DNA from 2 places in the Ligilactobacillus sp. genome. Region 1 is predicted to be linked to the other one. Evidence: predicted binding sites of a transcription regulator. Region 1 holds the regulator's gene; the other holds the start of a gene.

What was found. The regulator Rex, encoded in region 1, represses fermentation and respiration genes when NADH is low (regulators of the CRP and FNR family bind a similar motif). The targets are predictions, from matches to a motif close to TTGTGAANTANTTCACAA.
Region 2: a site for Rex is predicted at 2,643-2,660, ahead of adhE (bifunctional acetaldehyde-CoA/alcohol dehydrogenase). Genes of this name have one in related genera too.

The regions. Positions count from the first base shown of each region.
Region 1 is NZ_DAIUCE010000011.1:6,293-10,724, forward strand. Features, by position in the region: gene groL (chaperonin GroEL) at 1-1,303, opposite strand, end outside; gene groES (co-chaperone GroES) at 1,352-1,636, opposite strand; gene V7Z60_RS02235 (CPBP family intramembrane glutamic endopeptidase) at 1,902-2,540, shown strand; gene V7Z60_RS02240 (redox-sensing transcriptional repressor Rex) at 2,576-3,211, opposite strand; gene V7Z60_RS02245 (ABC-F family ATP-binding cassette domain-containing protein) at 3,394-4,432, shown strand, end outside.
Region 2 is NZ_DAIUCE010000006.1:3,999-8,430, forward strand. Features, by position in the region: gene V7Z60_RS01330 (dihydroxyacetone kinase subunit DhaK) at 1-70, shown strand, start outside; gene dhaS (dihydroxyacetone kinase transcriptional activator DhaS) at 113-640, opposite strand; gene V7Z60_RS01340 (flotillin family protein) at 968-2,374, opposite strand; gene adhE (bifunctional acetaldehyde-CoA/alcohol dehydrogenase) at 2,721-4,432, shown strand, end outside.

The sequences.
Region 1 (4,432 bases):
TTTGAACGTCGCCGCTTTCCTTCAAATCTGCAACAGCACCGATAACGTTTACCAATGCCGTGCCGCCACCAGGAACGAATCCTTCTTCAACGGCTGCGCGCGTAGCGTTCAAGGCATCCTCAATGCGGTACTTGCGTTCCTTCAATTCCGTTTCGGTTGCAGCACCGACCTTGATGACTGCAACGCCGCCGGCAAGTTTTGCCAGACGTTCCTGAAGCTTTTCACGATCGAAATCGGAAGTCGTTTCGGCAATCTGCTTTCTAAGCTGATCCACGCGTTCCTTAATCTGTGCCTTGTCACCCGAACCCTCGACAACAGTCGTGTTCTCCTTTGTAACTGTGACGCGGCCTGCGGTACCAAGCTGGCTGATTGTTGCATCCTTGAGCTGCAAGCCAAGATCGTCAGTGATTACCGTTGCGCCCGTCAAAATGGCGATATCCTGCAACATTGCCTTGCGACGGTCGCCAAATCCGGGAGCCTTGACAGCAACAACGTTGAACGTGCCGCGAATCTTGTTCAGGACAAGCGTTGGCAATGCTTCGCCGTCAACGTCGTCTGCGATGATCAGCAAAGGACGGCCTTGTTCAACGATTGACTGAAGAAGCGGCAGGATTTCCTGAATGTTTGAAATCTTCTTGTCCGTTACCAAAATGTAAGGATTGTCAAGATCTGCCTCCATCTTGTCATTATCGGTTACCATGTACTGTGACAAGTAGCCGCGGTCGAACTGCATTCCTTCAACAACGTCAAGCGAAGTGTCAATGCCCTTTGATTCTTCAATCGTGATTACGCCGTCATTTCCGACCTTTTCCATTGCATCGGCGATAAGCTTGCCTGTTTCTTCATTTGCAGAAGAGATGGATGCAATCTGGGCAATGTCGCTCTTTGACTCAACCTTGTGAGACATCTTCTTCAACGCATCAACGGCAGTTTTCGTTGCAAGCTCAATCCCGCGACGAATGCCGACAGGATTTGCACCTGCAGTGACGTTCTTCATGCCTTCATTTACGATTGCCTGAGTCAGAACCGTTGCCGTCGTCGTTCCGTCGCCTGCGATGTCGTTTGTCTTTGAAGCAACTTCAGCAACAAGCTTTGCACCCATGTTTTCAAAATGGTCTTCCAATTCAATTGCCTTGGCAATCGTCACGCCGTCATTCGTGATTGTCGGAGCACCGTATGACTGCTCCAGGACAACGTTGCGGCCCTTGGGACCGATTGTCGACTTGACAGTATCTGCAAGCTTGTCAACGCCTGCAAGCATCTTTGAACGAGCATCTTCTGAAAACTTGATTTCCTTTGCCATTATTAATTTCACCTCATGAAAATTCTTGAATTATGAATAAAACCGTCGTCATTCAACAACTGCAACGATGTCGTTTTCGCGAACTACCAGGTACTTTTCGCCTTCATAGCTCACTTCTGTTCCGGCATACTTGTCAAATACGACCGTATCTCCTTCCTTGACAGAAGGAACGACCTTTTCACCGTTATCAAGGACACGTCCTGCACCAACGGCCAATACTCTGCCCGTTTGCGGCTTTTCCTTTGCATTGCCTGCAAGAACGATTCCGCCAACGGTCTGTTCCTCTTCTTTTTGAACCTCTAAAATGACACGATCTCCTAATGGTTTAAGCACGTTATATCCCTCCAAAGTCTTTTTTAGCACTCTCAACGTTTAAGTGCTAACTAATTACAATTCCTACTATAACCACTTTCAGAATTAATTGCAAGCATTTTTTATCACTCTCAGGTAAAGAGTGCTAAAAATATGTTCTAAAACCGCATCACTCCGCACTTTTCAATGGGTCAAAAAAGTTGTTAAGGTTTGGTAAAGGCCACTTCAGGCTCTTATGTGCTATAATGGTAAAAGCTCAAAATCGAAAGGAAAGAAGGCTCTTCTCTTGAACAGACAAAATTCAGCCAACGGTCTTGCACTGACAGGCGCCTACCTTCTCATCATGATTTGTCAGGTCATGATTCCGCGTTATTTCCACAACGGACCCGCCTACCTGATCTGCACGCTCGTCTGGCTGCTTGGCGCCTTGGCGATGCTTCTTCTTAACAGGAAATTCCCGTTTGAAAACCCCGTTGATTCGCCCGGAAAATGCACTCAAGCTTCACATGAAGCAATTCTGATCGGTCTTGGCCTTGTCGCAACGCTCGCTGCGCAGCTGCTGCTTACCTCATTTGAGGTCAGCATTCTGCATCAGCCGTCCGGATCCGAAAACACCAACATGTTCATTGAGATCATTCATCGGTATCCGTACTACTTCCTGTGTCCGGTAATTGCAGCTCCGATTACCGAAGAACTCGTCTTCAGGAAATTCTTCTTCGGCAACTTTTCAAGCGTGCTCCCCAAATTAGCCTGCGCGCTGATTTCAAGCACTGTATTTTCAATGTGCCACGGCGACGGACACTTCATCGTCTATGCGGCAATCGGACTTATCCTGTGCTATGTTTATGAAAGAAGCGGCAAAATCAGAACCGGCATGATCGTGCACATGCTGATGAATCTGACGGTCATGCTCATCAGTCTATAGAAAAAGCCGGAAAGAAATCCTTTCCGGCCGAGTTCCTAAGACTGCTTCTCCAAATCAAGGAAGTAAATCAAGGTTTGAAGCTCATTCGTGAGATCGACGTTTTGGACCAGCACGGACTCGGGCACGGATATTCTGAGCGGCGTAAAGTTCAAAATTCCCTTGACCCCCACTTCAACCAGATCGTCCGTAACTCCCTGAGCAACATTGGCAGGAACCGTCAGAATCACGATTTCAATCTGCTGAATCCTGAGCTGCTCCTTCATGTCCTCCATCGGATAAATCGGCACGCCGCTTTGAATCGTTCCGGTAATTTCTTCGTTGATGTCAAATGCAGCGTTGATTCTCACGTTGTTGCTTTTATGAAAATTGAAGTTGAGCAACGCATGACCAAGATTGCCGACACCGATCAAGGCAACGTTTGTCAGCTTGTCCTGGTTGAGCGTCTTTTTGAAAAATTCCAAAAGATTCTCGACATCATAGCCATAGCCACGTTTTCCAAGTGCTCCGAAATACGAAAAGTCCCGGCGGATCGTTGCAGAATCAACTTTGACAGCCTCAGCCAGTTCATTTGAGCTGACGCGCTTCTTGCCGGCATCGGACAACATATTCAGATAGCGATAATAAATCGGCAAACGTTTGGCCGTGGCCTTGGGAATATTTTGCGATGTCATAGGATAGTCCCCCTGTCTGTCATGCTTACCTGTAAATTTTAGCATACAAATTCAAACATTAAAACAAAAAAGTTACTTAATTCACAAACTTTGATGAAAAACGAAATTGATATAAAGCTCTTCTAAACGCTTACATAAAATGTTTGTGAATAATTTCCACAATCAATGAAAAGGTGAACCAAATGATACTATTACAAGTTCAACAAGTTGCCCGCTATTTTGGGGCAGATACCTTGTTCGAAAACGTCAGTCTGGACGTTTCGGACAACTCACGGATTGCGCTCGTCGGTCGCAACGGAGTCGGCAAATCGACGCTGCTCAAGATGATTATCGGAAACGAGCCGCCAGACGCGGGCCAGATAACAAGGAAAAAAGGCCTGACAATCGGATATCTCGCGCAGAATACAGGGCTTGAATCAGACAAGACGATTTACGCTGAAATGCTCGGCGTCTTCGAAAGACTTCAGATTATGGAAAGAAATCTGCACGAAATGGAGGCAGAAATTGCCGATCCCGGTACAGATCATTCATCTGCCGCATATTCGCAGCTTTTGAACCAGTACGATCAGCTGCTTCATGACTTTGAAGAACAAAACGGATACGGATATGAAGCAGAAATCCGTTCGGTGCTCCACGGCTTTCATTTTGAACAGGAAGACTATGACCGCAAGATCTCATCTCTTTCCGGCGGTCAGAAAACGCGGCTTGCCCTGGCCAAACTGCTTTTGGAACAACGTGACCTGCTTATTCTGGACGAACCTACGAACCACCTTGACATCGACACTTTAACCTGGCTTGAAGGATACGTTCAAAACTACAAGGGCGCACTGCTCATCGTTTCGCATGACCGCTACTTCCTTGACCGAATCGTAAACGAAGTCTATGAAATCAGCCATCATCACAGCAGCTACTACAAGGGAAACTATTCGGCATATATCGATCAAAAGGCCGAACGACTGCGTCAGGAATGGAAGAATTACGAAAAGCAGCAGGTCGAAATTTCCAAACTGGAAGATTTCGTAAACAAAAACCTGGTTCGTGCCTCAACCACCAAGCGTGCGCAAAGTCGCAGAAAACAGCTTGAAAAAATGGACCGGCTCGAGCGTCCTGAAGGAGACGAAAAGGGACCTCATTTCAAATTCACGGCCGACTCGCAAAGCGGAAACATCGTTTTAACCGTCAAGGATGCCGCAATCGGCTATGACGGCCGCATCATTTCTT
Region 2 (4,432 bases), on a different contig from region 1:
GCTTCTCAGAATTGAAGATGAAAACTGGCTGAAGGCTTTGAAGGCTGAGGTTGATGCACCGGAATGGTAGCTTTTTCCGGATTCAGACACTTGTACTTCGACTTCTGACAAGTCAGCTGGAAATGCCAAATGAAAACTCCACCGCATAAATGGCTTGCGCAACCAGAAGTTCATAATCGACAGGCTCGTTGGAAAGCGTGTTGTGGATAATCGAATTGGAGATTCCAAGGCAGGTTATCCACATGCTTGCGCGGGCTTTTTTGTTTTTGTTCAGTTTTTTCCGGTCCATGATATGGGCCAGTAAAACCGCCAGATGAAGGGCGAAGAGGTCTGAGACGTCGACTTCATGCTGACTCAGGCACTCAAAATAGTATCTGCGGTTGGCATCGATCTCATAGATGAAAAGCTTCATGATGCTTTGCCACGGAAGATAATCGATGTTATTGTCGATGACTTCCTCCAAAGTATCGTTGACCTGCCAGCGCAGCAGGTCATATTTGTCCAGGAAGCAGTCGTAAAACGTCTGACGCCTGATGCTGGCAGCACGCATGATTGAGCTCACTGATACATGCTCGAAGCCGTTTTTTGACACTTGCTTTTTAAAAACGTTTGCAATCTTTTTTTGAACTACGTAACTCATGTTAAGCCCCCCTTGCAAGTACAGTTTAGCATATGTCTTGTTTGACGTGAAAAATGACGGCCTGACTGGACCAGCTGAACGGGATGAATCTTCATTGAAGACTGTAATTTACGGGTAAATCTCAAAAATCGGCATTTTGCCCGTAATCCCGTCCTGGCGCCCGGATTTAACGAAGATTCGCAGCACTGTATTTAAAAAAATAAGGTTTTCATGTCTCAGAATTGAAAGAATGCCGGACAAAATCAGTCGACTTGACCTCATTTGTCCGGCACTTCGTTTAATTCAATTGGGAAAAAGGAGCTTTTTCCCAGTCTCCAATGATTTTCATTATTTATCTTCTTCAACCGGAAGCGGACGGTTCAAGGTCGTCGTGCCGTCTGCCCGCTTGTTGACGAGTTCGGCCACGTCGATGCCGGTTGCATCCTTGATGAATGCCAGTGACTGGGCCAGGCCTTCGTTGGTCTGACCTGAAACTCCGGCAGCACCGTCGAAAACGGTCAGCTGATCGATGCTTGCGACTGCCTGTGCATATGATGCGGAAATTTCCGGCAGTTTATCGATGATTGCCATGGCAAGCGCGACCTGTCCGTTTTGTTCAAGCGCCTTGGCGATTGCTTCCTGTGCCTTGGCATTTGCCTGACCTTCGACCTGGATCTTGTCAGCGCTGGCCTGACCTTGTTCGCGAATCGAATAGGCGTTGGCATCCGTGCTGAGATTCTGTGCGTCCTTGTCAGCCTGAGCCTTGATGCGCAAGGCGTTGGCATCTGCCTCTGCCTTGATCTGGACGGCCTGTGCTTCAGCATTCTGCTGCGCGATTACGGTTGATTTCAACTCGTTTTCGCGAACGACGATTTCCTTTTCCTTAAGCGTCTGCTCCTGGATGGCTTTTTCGATTGCATAGGCCTGTTCCGCCTTGGCTTTTTCGGTTTGAACCTGGGCATCATTTTGAGCAATTGCCACGTCCGTTTCCTTGGTCTTGTCTGAAATGTAGCGTTTGGACTGCAGCTGTGCCTCCTGAGCTTCCTGCTGGTTTTTGACTTCGACAAGCTGAGCTTCCTTTTCGGCCTCGGCTTTGGCCTGGCGCGCATAGGAACGCTTATCTGCGATTTCCTTGGCGCTCAGGGATTCGTAATAGCCGTTCTTGTCGCTGATTTTTGTAATTTGAAGCGCCGTGATTTCAAGTCCGAGATTGGCAAAGGTCTCCTCGATGCTCTGTCTGACTTGATTCTGGAATTCGGCCCGATCATTTGCCTGTTTCGGTGTCAGTCCTGACAAGACTTCGCGAACGCCGCCGCGGACAACTTCGATCATCTGACTTTGCCGTTCCTCTTCGCTCAATCCGAGCGTCTTTTCAGCAGCCTTGGCGATCAGTTCCGGCGTCGAGCCGACGCGGAGCAGGGCGTTGGCAGAAGCATCGACCGGAACCGCATCGATTGTCATGATGTCTTCGACCGAAACGTCGACGTTGAACGTGTCGAGCGTTTGGAATTCGGCCTGCTGAATGAACGGAATGACAAAGGCGCCCCCGCCCTTGACGACTTTGACGCGCGTATGGGTCTCGGGATCTTCAATCAGGTAAGGTCCCTTTTTTCCGAGACATCCGCCGGTGATGATCAGAACCTCGTTCGGACTTGCCTTCTTATACGAAGCGATCAGAATCGCAAGAATGATGATGATGACAACGATGGTCAGACCACCGGACAACAACGTATTTAAAAAATCAGAGATAATCATTTTTTCTCCGCCCCTTCCTTTTTGGTAGTTTAATGTTAGCATAAATTTTATGTTAAATACAGTACTCATTTTTTGCAGATTTTTGTGAATTTTGCACAATTGGCATGTTCCTGATCAAAATTTCCTTACGATTACAATCAATATAAATAACATTTAAAAATGCTTATATAATCTAAGTTATCGGGATTATGACATGGATTGGCGATAAAAAAATTGTAAAAAGTTGCCGAAACGACTTGAAATCGCTCTCATAAAGATATATTATAATTAGTGAAGTTTTTCACATTGTGAAGATTTCGCATGCATGCTGAAAGTGTAACCAGTGATTTTTTGGGAGGTATTATAAATGGAAAAAGAAGCTACGAAGCCAAAGAAAAAAGTTTTGACTGAAGAAGAAAAAGCAGCACGAATGGAAGCTGCTCGCAAGTATACTGATACCCTCGTTGATAAAGCTGTTGCTGCGGAAAAGGAATATGCGCATTTTACGCAGGAACAAGTTGACAAAATCGTTGCTGCAGCGGCACTGGCTGGCTCTGAGGCAGCTTTGATGCTTGCACATGAAGCAGTTGAGGAAACGAATCGAGGCGTTGTCGAAGACAAGGACACCAAGAATCGTTTTGCGACTGAAAACATCTATAACGCAATCAAGGATGAAAAAACCGTCGGAATCATCGCTGAAGACAAGATTAAAGGCGAGGTTCAGATTGCCGCACCGCTCGGCGTTTTAGCCGGAATCGTCCCGACGACGAATCCGACGTCGACGGCAATGTTCAAATCGCTGATGGCACTTAAGACGAGAAATGCGATCGTCTTTGCCTTCCATCCACAGGCTCAGAAATGTTCCGTTCATGCTGCACAGATTGTTTATGAAGCAGCGGTTGAGGCGGGAGCTCCGAAAAACATCATTCAATGGGTCGAAACACCTTCAATTGAAAATACGACGGCGCTGATTCAAAACAGAAAGATTGCATCGATTCTTGCAACGGGCGGTCCCGGAATGGTCAATGCCGCACTCAGGTCCGGCAATCCGTCGATGGGCGTTGGTGCCGGCAACGGTGCAGTCTTCGTTGACCATACGGCACATCTTGATCGTGCGGTTGAAGACCTGCTCTTGTCCAAGCGCTTTGACAACGGGATGATCTGCGCAACCGAAAATTCGGTCGTCATCGAAGCACCCGTTTACAGGGAATGGATGAAGAAAATGGAAGAAAAGGGAGCATACCTGCTTCCTAAGAAAGACTACGACAAGCTGGCCGATTTCGTCTTCAATGACAGGCACGGCGTCAACGGACCGGTTGCCGGCAAGCCTGCTCGCTGGATTGCCGAAAATGCCGGCATCGATTTGCCCGAAGACAAGGACGTCATCATGTTTGAGCTCGATCCGAAGAACATCGGCGAAAAGCTTTCATCAGAAAAGCTTTCCCCGCTCCTTTCGGTTTACAAGGCAAAGGACAGGGAAGACGGCATCAAGATCGTTGCCGCATTGCTTGATTACCAAGGTGCCGGCCACAATGCGGCCATTCAGATCGGGTCTCAGGCAGATCCGTTCCTGAACGAATTTGCCGACAAGACAAAGGCTGCTCGCATCCTGGTAAATCAACCGGATTCAATCGGCGGTATCGGCGACATCTATACGGATGCCTTACGCCCGTCCCTGACGCTTGGAACCGGATCATGGGGGAAGAATTCATTGTCACACAACTTATCAACTTCAGACCTGTTGAACGTCAAGACGGTTGCAAAACGTCGCAATCGTCCTCAATGGGTTCGTTTGCCAGAAAAAATCTACTACGAAAAGAATGCCTTGTCATACTTGACGGACGAAACGGAACAGATTGACCGCGCAATGATCGTTGCCGATCCGGGAATGGTTAAATTCGGTTTCGTCGACAAGGTTTATGATGAACTTGAAGCACGTGAAAATCCGGTAAAGACATCCCTTTACGGAACTGTTCACCCTGATCCGACGCTGGGACAGACAATGGAAATCGCACGCCAGATGGAAGAATTCCAACCGGATACGGTCATTGCCATCGGCGGCGGTTCCGCAATGGATGC